DNA from 2 places in the Moraxella sp. HMSC061H09 genome. Region 2 is predicted to be linked to the other one. Evidence: predicted binding sites of a transcription regulator. Region 2 holds the regulator's gene; the other holds the start of a gene.
The links. Region 2 encodes PhoB, which activates phosphate uptake and scavenging genes when phosphate is short. Its sites were predicted from a motif close to TGTCATNAANCTGTCATAA; they were not measured.
Positions count from the first base shown of each region.

Region 1: the regulator PhoB is predicted to act here: its motif matches at 2,297-2,315, upstream of HMPREF2573_RS02590 (inorganic phosphate transporter).

Region 1 is NZ_KV796838.1:102,396-107,729, reverse strand. It holds gene HMPREF2573_RS02595 (pirin family protein) at 1-242, opposite strand, end outside; gene HMPREF2573_RS02590 (inorganic phosphate transporter) at 603-2,231, opposite strand; gene ubiA (4-hydroxybenzoate octaprenyltransferase) at 2,399-3,313, opposite strand; gene HMPREF2573_RS02580 (hypothetical protein) at 3,310-3,573, opposite strand; gene HMPREF2573_RS02575 (class I SAM-dependent methyltransferase) at 3,629-4,444, opposite strand; gene HMPREF2573_RS02570 (undecaprenyl-diphosphate phosphatase) at 4,487-5,329, opposite strand.
Region 2 is NZ_KV796860.1:17,204-22,537, reverse strand. It holds gene pstC (phosphate ABC transporter permease subunit PstC) at 1-264, shown strand, start outside; gene pstA (phosphate ABC transporter permease PstA) at 275-1,147, shown strand; gene pstB (phosphate ABC transporter ATP-binding protein PstB) at 1,249-2,055, shown strand; gene phoB (phosphate regulon transcriptional regulator PhoB) at 2,286-2,978, shown strand; gene phoR (phosphate regulon sensor histidine kinase PhoR) at 2,975-4,024, shown strand; gene HMPREF2573_RS08375 (Ppx/GppA phosphatase family protein) at 4,037-5,334, shown strand, end outside.

The sequences.
Region 1 (5,334 bases), on a different contig from region 2:
CCCATGCTGTCTTTGTGTGCCAAATCACCACTCAAAGGCAGTGAAATAATTTCCATATCTTGATGCGGATGTCTGCCAAAGCCCATTCCGCCTTCAACACAATCATCATTAATGACACGAAGCACACCAAAGCCCATACGCTGTGGATCATAATACTCTGCAAAGCTAAAGGTATGACGGCTTTTTAGCCAACCATGTTCGGCATCACCACGAGAATCAGCGGCATGAAAGACGGTTTTCATCATTTTCTCCAAAGGTATTGATTATTAATGAATTATAAGGCAATTCATTGATGCGATAAACGATCATTTATAAGACTTAATGACAAATATAGAAATTATATCATTAAGAAAAACCAAGCAACAATTTAAGGGCAAAGATTATCAATATCAACCCTTTTAGCGATTGTATTTATCTATTTTTAGATTTAATTTATTTAATTTTATTAAAATTTATTATTATTTTATATATTTGCATTTGATTTTATCATAAAAATTAAATCATAAAAATGAAAAACATTATCCCTTTAAATATCAGATCTAAAGGGATTTAGCGGCTTAAGATTAACACAAGCCTATAAAATAACCGTTTTGTGCTGTCAATCAAAGAAAATATGTAAGCAATAGGAATGAAATAGCGCTGATAGTTGCTGCTGCTGGTAAGGTAATAACCCAAGCCAAACCAATAGGTTTCATCAAACGCCAATTGGTATTTTTATTCACCAAACCAATACCAAGCACAGCGCCCACCAAAATGTGCGTACTTGAAACAGGAATGCCCAAGCTAGAAGCACCCATGACAACTGCAGCTGCTGCAAGCTCTGCTGAAAAACCTGAAGCTGGATGCATTTCGGTAAGGTTGGTACCAACTGTTTGAATAACCTCTTTACCAATAAACCATAAACCTACAATCAGTGAAACGCCAAAGGTTAGCATGACAGGTGCTGGCACCGTTGCCTGAGCCTCAACTGCGTTATTTTTAATCACATCCATAATGGCAACAAAAGGACCGACTGCATTGGCAATATCGTTGGAACCATGGCTAAAAGCAAAGGCACATGCTGTAAATACCTGCATCCAGCTGAACATAACAAAAGTCGCTTTACCTAAGGCTTCTTTATGTTTACCACGAATGGTTTTGGTATAAATAAAAGCGGTCAACCATACCAAAGCACCCAGCATACCCATCACCAAACCAGCTTGGAGAATGGATAATTGTAAACCTGTATTTGCCAAACCCTTAAATACAACCATCGCTGTCATAATCACCGCACCCAAAGCGGCAATGAGTGGCACCCATGTCTTTAAAGCCTTTAGTGTATCAAGATTGTCACGGCGGCGTTCAAGGTCAAAAATGGCACGGTAATATTGGGTTTCTAAATCATCACGCTGACAATCACCGTCTTTAAAAGCCTCTTGGTCACGCAGCAGTGCATTGGTATATGGCAACTTTTCTTTATCATCAAGTGTCTCAAAATACTCTTTTTGTTCACGCTTAAGTGCCTTTTTTTTGGCTTTAATGGTCTTAACGACCAATTCCGCTTTATCATTATATGCCAATATATTTTTTTTAATAATACTGTATAATAAATATGATAATGCCCCGCCTAATACAGGCGATATCACCCAAGAAAGTGCAATATCACGAATCTTTGACCATTTGACCGTTGAAAATGCAAAATCAACCCCACCGATACTAATGCCAAGCACGATTGAACTGCCCACAATACCACCAATAATGGCATGTGTGGTTGATACTGGTAGACCACGCTTCGTTGCAAATAATAGCCAAAATGCCGCTGCAACGAGTGCTGAAAGCATCAAGTAAATAAACTGATTTGGGGAAACGCCCAATTGACCGATATCAACAATGCCGCTACGAATCGTATCTGTGACCGCTGCCCCCGCCAAAACGGCACCTGATACCTCAAAAATTGCCGCAACTGCCAACGCCTGAGTGACTGATAGCGTACCTGCACCCACGGATGTGCCAAATGAGTTGGCAACATCGTTACCGCCAATGTTGAATGCCATAAAAATACCAAAGAAACTTGCAATCATAAACAATAGCACCTGCTGATGCATTGTGTAGACCAAGCCCCATTGGATAAAATAGATACTCATTCCAGCCAATAGCAAACCAAAAAATAGATTGACTGCTATCGGCGTGGCTTGTTTTGTAGAATTTACCATAAATTCACCAAAGATAAACGAAAAAACCACTTCAAACAACCTAAGTTTCCAAGGTTTTTATGCAGTGGCTTAGTTACTTAAGCTGTACAAATTATAAATTTGGTTTATGACAATTTGATGACAATTTAGCAAAATGCCAAAAAGTTTCTTTAAAATAACAGAAAATAATAGGCAGTCAATTTTTATAAATTTATAACATGATAAGATTATCTAAAATAAATCAAACAAAAAATCACCGTCATGGTCAAAATATACCGCCCCACCCAAACATTTTCTTTAAAGGCGATAAAGCACGCTAAGCGTTCACGATTGGCGATAAGCTGATATTGCCGAAAAAACATCGCAAGCACAGGCATAAATGTCATAATGCACAGCCATTTGGGCAAATCATCAAAATAATGCCAAAATGAAACACTCATCAGCACCGTAAAGATAAGGTTCAAACCTATGATAATTGTGACATCATATCTACCAAAGAGTATGGCGGTTGATTTTACACCAATTTTAAGATCGTCATCTCGGTCACACATGGCGTACTCAGTATCATAAGCAACCGTCCAGCACATATAGGCAATAAATAGCACCCAAGTCCATAAATCAGGCGCACCTTGTACAGCGACAAATGCCATCGGAATTGCCCAGCCAAATGCTGCTGCCAATACCAATTGCGGTATATTGGTAAATCGCTTCATAAACGGATAAATAAATGCCAATAATACCGCACCCAAAGACCAATAAAAAACTGATTTGGGTAAAAAAAACAGCAAGCACGCCGCCAATAATGATAAGCCAATAAAAGTGAGTACTGCCGTTTTTGGTGACAGCCTGCCGTCTGCCAAAGGTCTTGCATGGGTGCGTTTGACTTGTCCATCCACCTTTCGGTCAGCAAAATCATTGATGGCACAGCCAGCAGCACGCATCAAAATCGCTCCCAAGGCAAAAATCACAATATGCCAAAAATTTGGTAATGCATTTTTACTTGCATAGACCAAAAATAATGCCCAAAGCGTGGGATGTAATAACAGCTCAGTGCCAACAGGTTTATCAAAGCGTGTCAGTTGCAACCATGCAATGAACTTTTCGTTAACCGTCATGGGTGCGTGGGTCTTAAGATTTTTCATGAGTGATTCTTTGGTGGGCTTACCATGACGTACAACTGCACGGCTTGCCTTAAGCTAATTTCTGGAAATTTGGCACGAATGGCTTTGATGGCTTTGACTTGTGGTAAATTTGCTTGCGATTGTGCGTACTCAAGCCATTCTTGTTTTTTATAGACAAACAACGCATCTTCAAGTTTTCTGATGCGAGTTTTTTGTGTGAAATTTTGTATTAATATCAAAACATTTAAGGCAAGGTATGCCCATATGATCCAGCCATCCATTTTAAATTCTCCCAAATAAATAGGTTTTCATAACCAGCCTATTGATAAATGATCATTACCCCAGATGTAAGGCTGAGTATCCGTTTTTATCATAGCGATCAAATCTTAATGCGTCGTTTTGAATGCTGTGATTTGGTGGTTGTTGAACAAAATATGGTGCGCCGATTGGTCTTTTGATAATCAGTCTGCCATTTGGTTTAATCATGTTCATCGACCGACAAAAAATCTGGTGTGCTTCTGATTGTGTTGGTGGTGCTGCCAATTCATGCAACGCTTGCATCTGCTTATTTACCTTGGCTTTATAGCTATCTTTGGGAAACATCGGATCTAAATACACACAGTCAAATTCCCCTGTCATCTCACTGGTATCTTTGTAAATAATATCCATACGACCCAAAAGTCCTTGCCAATTTGCCACTTGAGCCATTGCCTGATATTCATAATAGAGTAGTAATGCCATCACAGGATTGCTCTCGCACAAAGTCACATGAGCGCCACTACTTGCCAAAATTAGGGCATCATGACCAAAACCTGCTGTGCCATCTAGTACCGTCATACCTGCTTGAGGTTTACATGCCTGCAAAATTAGCTCTGATTTACGCCCTGCTGTCACAATGCGATGCTGAAGTGCTGACCAATTTAGTGTAGATTTGATGATTGTTTTGTCTTCGACTTTGATTAATGTTGGTGTGTTTTTTAAGATGGCGATGATGGGTGTATCGCCAGTTTGTTTCAACTGTAAAATTTGCTTATCATTGAGCTTATTGTGCCGGTGTACCACCCAGTCAAGTGGCAAATCATACGCCTGACAGATAGACAAAAGCTCATCTACTACGGTATTTGGCTTGTCATAAATCAATGATAATCGCACAATCGCTCTCTAAAATGTCAGTTTATTACTTAAAAGGATGACTCAAGCTTGGATTTGATAATTAAACCCAAAAAATGCAATCAACACCAAAACACCTGTCGCAATTCGCAACCAAGCAAAAATCATAAAGTCTTTTTGGCTCACCCAAGCCACCATCAATCGAATGCACAAAAGTGCGATAACAAAAGACACCCCCGTCCCAATCAGCAAGATCAGCCAATCAGTTAAGGTCTGTATTGCATCAAAATGCTTAATTAAATCAAGCAATGCAGCACCAATAATTACAGGAATGCCTAAGAAAAAAGAAAACTCCGTCGCCGCCTTGCGAGATGTCCCCAAAAGCAGCGCTCCAATAATCGTCGAACCTGAACGACTCGTCCCTGGAATCAATGCCAAGCACTGACACAGACCAATACCAAGTGCTGTTTTAAAGCTGATATTTTCAGCTTCTGGTGCGTGGATTGGACGAGGGTTTTTTTCAGCATAAATGATAATCAATGCACCTAAAATGAGCATGGTTGCCACCACCAAAGGATGAAACAGTGCATTGGTGATAAAATCCGCCATCGTAAAACCAACCACAACCACAGGCAAACTTGCAATCATCAAAGAAAAGCCAAGCTGTCTTGGCTTGGTAAGATCTGGTGAATGCCCTGTCACCAATCCTATGAACGCACCCCAAAGCCTGCCCCAATAATCATAAATGACCGCTAAGATTGCACCCAATTGAATAAATACAATGAATAAATTGCGAAATTCACCACTTAAAAAATTCATGATATCTGCAGACAAAATCAGATACCCTGTGCTTGAAATGGGCAAAAATTCAGCAATGCCTTCCACCACGCCCATTATGATCGCTTTGATAATCAGCAAAATATCCATCAATC
Region 2 (5,334 bases):
CTGATTTTGGGCTTGGGTCGTGCGCTTGGTGAGACCATGGCGGTGACTTTTTTGATTGGTAACACCTTTAATATCAATACAAGCCTATTTACTTCTGGGGTATCGATCACCTCAGCCTTGGCTAACGAATTTGCTGAAGCCTCAAGCGAGATGCACTTATCGTCGCTGCTACACTTAGGTTTGATTCTGTTTGTGATTAGTTTCATTGTATTATCAGCCTCTAAGCTTATGCTGATGAAGATCGACAAGCGAGTTGAAAAATAAGGATAATACCATGATTAATGAAAAAGCAAATTTTGCCAATCGCATCCATATACCAAAGTATCATCGCCGCCGTGCGGTGAGCCGCTTTGCGATGGGATTGACCGTTGTTGCGATGACTTTTGGTCTGTTTTGGTTGGCTTGGATTTTGGTGACATTATTTGCCCAAGGTATCCAAGGCTTGATGTCTATGCCTGTGTTTGGTATGGATACACCACCGCCGATGGTCGAAGGTGGTCTGCGTAACGCCATTGTCGGTTCAATCATGATTTCTTTTGCTGGTCTTGCGGTGGGTACACCGATTGGGATTTTAACGGGCGTGTACTTAGCAGAATTTGACCAAGGTGGCTGGCTTGGTCGTGCCACGCGCTTTATGAATGACATTTTGCTGTCAGCACCTTCTATTGTGATTGGTTTATTCGTATTTGCTTTGATGGTTCAAGGTCGCGGATTCTCAGGCTGGGCGGGCGTTGTTGCCTTGGCGGTGATTGTGATTCCTGTGGTGGTGCGTACCACAGAAAGCATGCTGCTACTTGTGCCCAATAACCTGCGCGAAGCAGGCTATGCACTAGGCACACCAAAATATAAATTGGTCAGCCACATTACCCTAAAATCCGCCAAAGCAGGTGTGATTACAGGCGTGCTGCTTGCTTTTGCTCGTATTGCTGGCGAAACTGCGCCGTTACTATTTACCGCGCTAAATAACCAATACTTTAGCACGGATATGTCTCAAGCGATGGCAAACTTACCAAATACCATCTATCAGTTTGCGATGAGTCCGTATGACAACTGGCATGCTTTGGCATGGGCAGCGGCGCTACTGATCACTTTTGCGGTATTACTGTTAAACATCATCGCTCGTGCTTTATCGTCCAAAGCGCATTAAGAGTCAATTGATCTTAGCCAACATAGCCAAAGTGTTTGAACAATTGCCAAATATAAGGAAAACTCAACATGAATACACTTAACCAAAGTCTAAATCCAACCATGAACACAGCGTTTACTAATAGCAATACTGATGACAAAACTCTAAGCCAAACTGCCGCCAAAGTACAAGTGCGTAATCTTGACTTTTATTATGGTGATTATAAGGCGCTCAAAAATATCAATTTAGATATTTTGGATAAAAAAGTTACGGCCTTCATCGGTCCATCAGGCTGTGGTAAATCAACGCTTTTGCGCACGCTAAACCGTATGTATGACCTGTACTCAGGTATGCGTGCAACAGGTGAGATTATCTTGGATAACCAAAATATCTTAGACAGCCGCGTCGATGTTAACTTGCTACGCGCGCGCGTTGGCATGGTGTTTCAAAAGCCAACCCCATTTGCTATGTCAATTTATGATAATGTGGCGTTTGGTGTGAAGTTATATGAAAATTTATCTAAATCTGAGCTTGACGATCGCGTTGAATGGGCACTTCAAAAATCTGCCCTATGGAATGAAGTAAAAGACAAGTTGAAAAAATCAGGTCTATCTTTATCAGGCGGTCAGCAGCAGCGTCTATGTATCGCTCGCAGTGTGGCGACGCGCCCTGAAGTGTTGCTACTTGATGAGCCGACATCAGCACTAGACCCCATATCAACAGGTGCGATCGAAGAGCTGATCCATGATCTAAAACAAGACTATACCATCGCAATCGTAACGCATAACATGCAGCAAGCGGTTCGCTGCTCTGACTTCACCGCTTATATGTATTTGGGCGATATGATTGAGATGGGCGAAACTAGCCAAATCTTCAACAATCCGCAAAATCAAGCAACGGCAGATTATATCGCTGGTCGTCACGGCTGATTGATCAAGCAAGATTCTCTGTCTTGGGCCCAAGCTTTGGTGGGGCGATCAAAGGTGTCGTATTTTGATCGATGTCTTCTTACTTTTATGAATTAATTAAAGTTTGTTAAACGAATTAAGCCATGATTTGTGGCTGTTATCGGACAATATTTATGTTACAATTTAACTCAGCCCTTACCCAAAAGCCTTATTCAATCTACCCAAAAGCCGTTTTAGGGAGTTCGTCATCTATGAATGCAAAAATCTTGGTTGTTGAAGATGAGCCTGCCATCAATGAGCTGATTGCAGGGACTTTAGATTTATCAGATTTTGATGTGGTTCAAGCCTATGACACCCAAGGTGCTTATGTGGCTGTGGTCGACGAAAAACCTGATTTGATTTTATTGGATTGGATGATGCCACATGGAGAGTCTGGGATTGATTTTGCGCGCAGACTCAAGAAAAACCCAGCAACCGCTGACATTCCTATCATTATGCTCACCGCCAAAGGTGAAGAAGATAATAAAGTTTATGGATTGGATGCTGGTGTTGATGATTATATTACCAAGCCTTTTAGTACTCGAGAATTGATCAGCCGAGTCAAGGCAGTGCTTCGTCGCACAGGCATCGACATGGGCAAAGAGCTGATGCAGGTGGGCAATTTATCCATCAACACAGCCAGTCAAAGAGTTATGGCAGGTGGTACTGAGATTACTATGAGTATTACCGAATACCGTCTGCTTTGCTTTTTTGTGACGCACTCAGAGCGAGCCTATACACGTGCTCAGATCCTAGATGCAGTGTGGGGTGGTAATGTTTATATTGATGAGCGTACGATAGATGTACATATTCGCCGTCTGCGTAAGCTGCTGGCACCTTATGGGGCAGATACACTGATTCAAACAGTACGTGGTACAGGTTATCGGTTTTCGGATAAATCATGATGAAATACTCTGCGGTCGATTTTGGTTTATTGGTAGAGAATTTGACCGATGGTATTGTGGTCATGGATATGAGTCGCTTGATAATTGAGTACATCAATCCTGCCGCCAAAAGCTTACTTGCCATCACCTCTAATGATACGCATGCTCCTATCTTGCCAAGTATGATATTTAAAAATAGCGTATTTAAAAAGCTTTATGATATTTATCAAGACCAAAGCTTGCCCAGTTCGTTTTACCAAAATCACCCTACAATTATAGGTAATGTCCTAAATCTAAGCTTGATGCGACTGGTTGATAATCGCTGTGCTGTCATCATCAAAGATTATACACACATGCAGCAGCTTGAGCAGATGCGGACAGACTTTGTGGGTAATGTATCGCATGAATTACGCACGCCTTTGACGGTGATTTTGGGTTATCTTGAAAATTTTACACTAACTGATGATATTAAACCTGCATGGATGCGTGGACTAAAACTCATGCACGAGCAAGCCATTCGCATGAATGACTTAATCAATGATTTACTTATGCTGTCACGCCTTGAAAGTGACGAAACCAAGCCAATGGCTGAGGTCAACATGCCACGCCTGTTGATGCAGGTGTTTGATCAAGCGTCTGCCAGCAATCAAGCTGGGCATCTGATTGATATTCATCTGGACACTGATAAAAATATTTTGGGCATTGAGGCTTATTTGTACAGTGCAATTATTAATTTGGTTTTAAATGCCATCAAATATACACCGTCAGGCGGCATGATTGATATCATCTATGAAGAAGATGATGGCGATGTACATCTGTCGGTGACGGATAATGGTATTGGGATTGGTGGCGAGCATCTTGGGCGGCTGACTGAGCGATTTTATCGGGTAGACAGTGGGCGTAGCCGTGCGACAGGTGGGACGGGGCTTGGACTTGCCATTGTTAAGCATGTGCTAAATAAGCATAACGCCCGCCTAGAAATCAGCTCAGAAGAAGGCGTCGGTTCTATGTTTCGTATCATCTTCCCTAAAATTCAAACCATCTCTACACAGACCTTGTCAACATAAGTGATATAATAGATGCCCCTATCAGATACCGAAAAATTAGCCGCTATCGATATCGGCTCAAATAGTATTCACTTGGCCATCGCTGAACGCCATGGCGATCAGCTCAGACGCATCGCTTCGATGAGCGAAAAAGTACAATTGGCGATGGGACTTGATGAATGCAATCACTTATCATCGGCTGTCATTGATCGTGGTATTGAATGCTTGACACGATTTGCAGGGCGTTTGGGTGATGTGAATAATTCTCGGTTGCGTGTCGTGGCGACCAATACACTAAGGCGTGCTGTCAATAGCCAAGAATTTATCGTGCGTGCTAATGATATTTTACCTGTGCATATTGAGATTATCTCAGGACGAGAAGAGGCACGGCTGATTTATTTGGGTGTATCGCACACTTGCCCAAGTCATCAGCAAAGGTTTGTGGTTGATATTGGTGGCGGCTCAACAGAGCTGATTATCGGCAAAAATCTAAATCCCATACTCACCGAAAGCACGCAAATGGGCGTTGCAGGTTTTACTCAGCAGTTTTTTGGAGATGGCAACATCAACGCACTGTCTTTTGAAAAGGCGATTTATGTCGCCCAAAAAGAAATCATTAAGTATGGCAGCCACTATAAAAAAACTGGTTTTGAGGAAGCTGTAGGATCATCGGGTACGATTAAGACCATCCAACAAGCAATCGCAGGGTTTGGGTTGGGTGATGAGATTACTTTGGCAGGCGTAGAGCAATTAAAATCGTCTTTGATTGCTTGTGGTCATATTGATGCCATCGATATGGCAGGTGTTAAGTCGCACCGCAAAGGCATCTTTCCTGCGGGTGTGGCGATCTTACTTGCGATCATGCGTGTATTTGGGATTCGCCTGCTTAGGCACTGTGATGGCGCGCTCAGAGAAGGCGTGATGTATGACATGTTATCACGCATGGATTTTCATGATGTGCGTGATGACTCGGTGGGGATGCTGATTGATCGATTTGGTGTCGATAAAAAACAAGCCAAGCGTGTCGCCAAGACGGCAGGCTCGCTGTTTAATCAGGTTCATAAACCCTTAGGCTTAGCGATAGAAGGTGAATACATGCTTAGGCGTGCAGCTTTATTACACGAAGTAGGGCTTGCCATTGGGCATAGTAGCTATCATAAGCATTCAAGCTATTTACTCAGGCATGCAGATATGGCGGGGTTTTCTCGTACTGATCAAGAAAAGTTGTCTTTGTTGGTTCGTTATCATCGCCGTACCATTAATGGGGATGATTGCGACCGAATTATCAAAAATGGGGGCAAGAGCTTGGTTTATTTGGCGCTTTTATTACG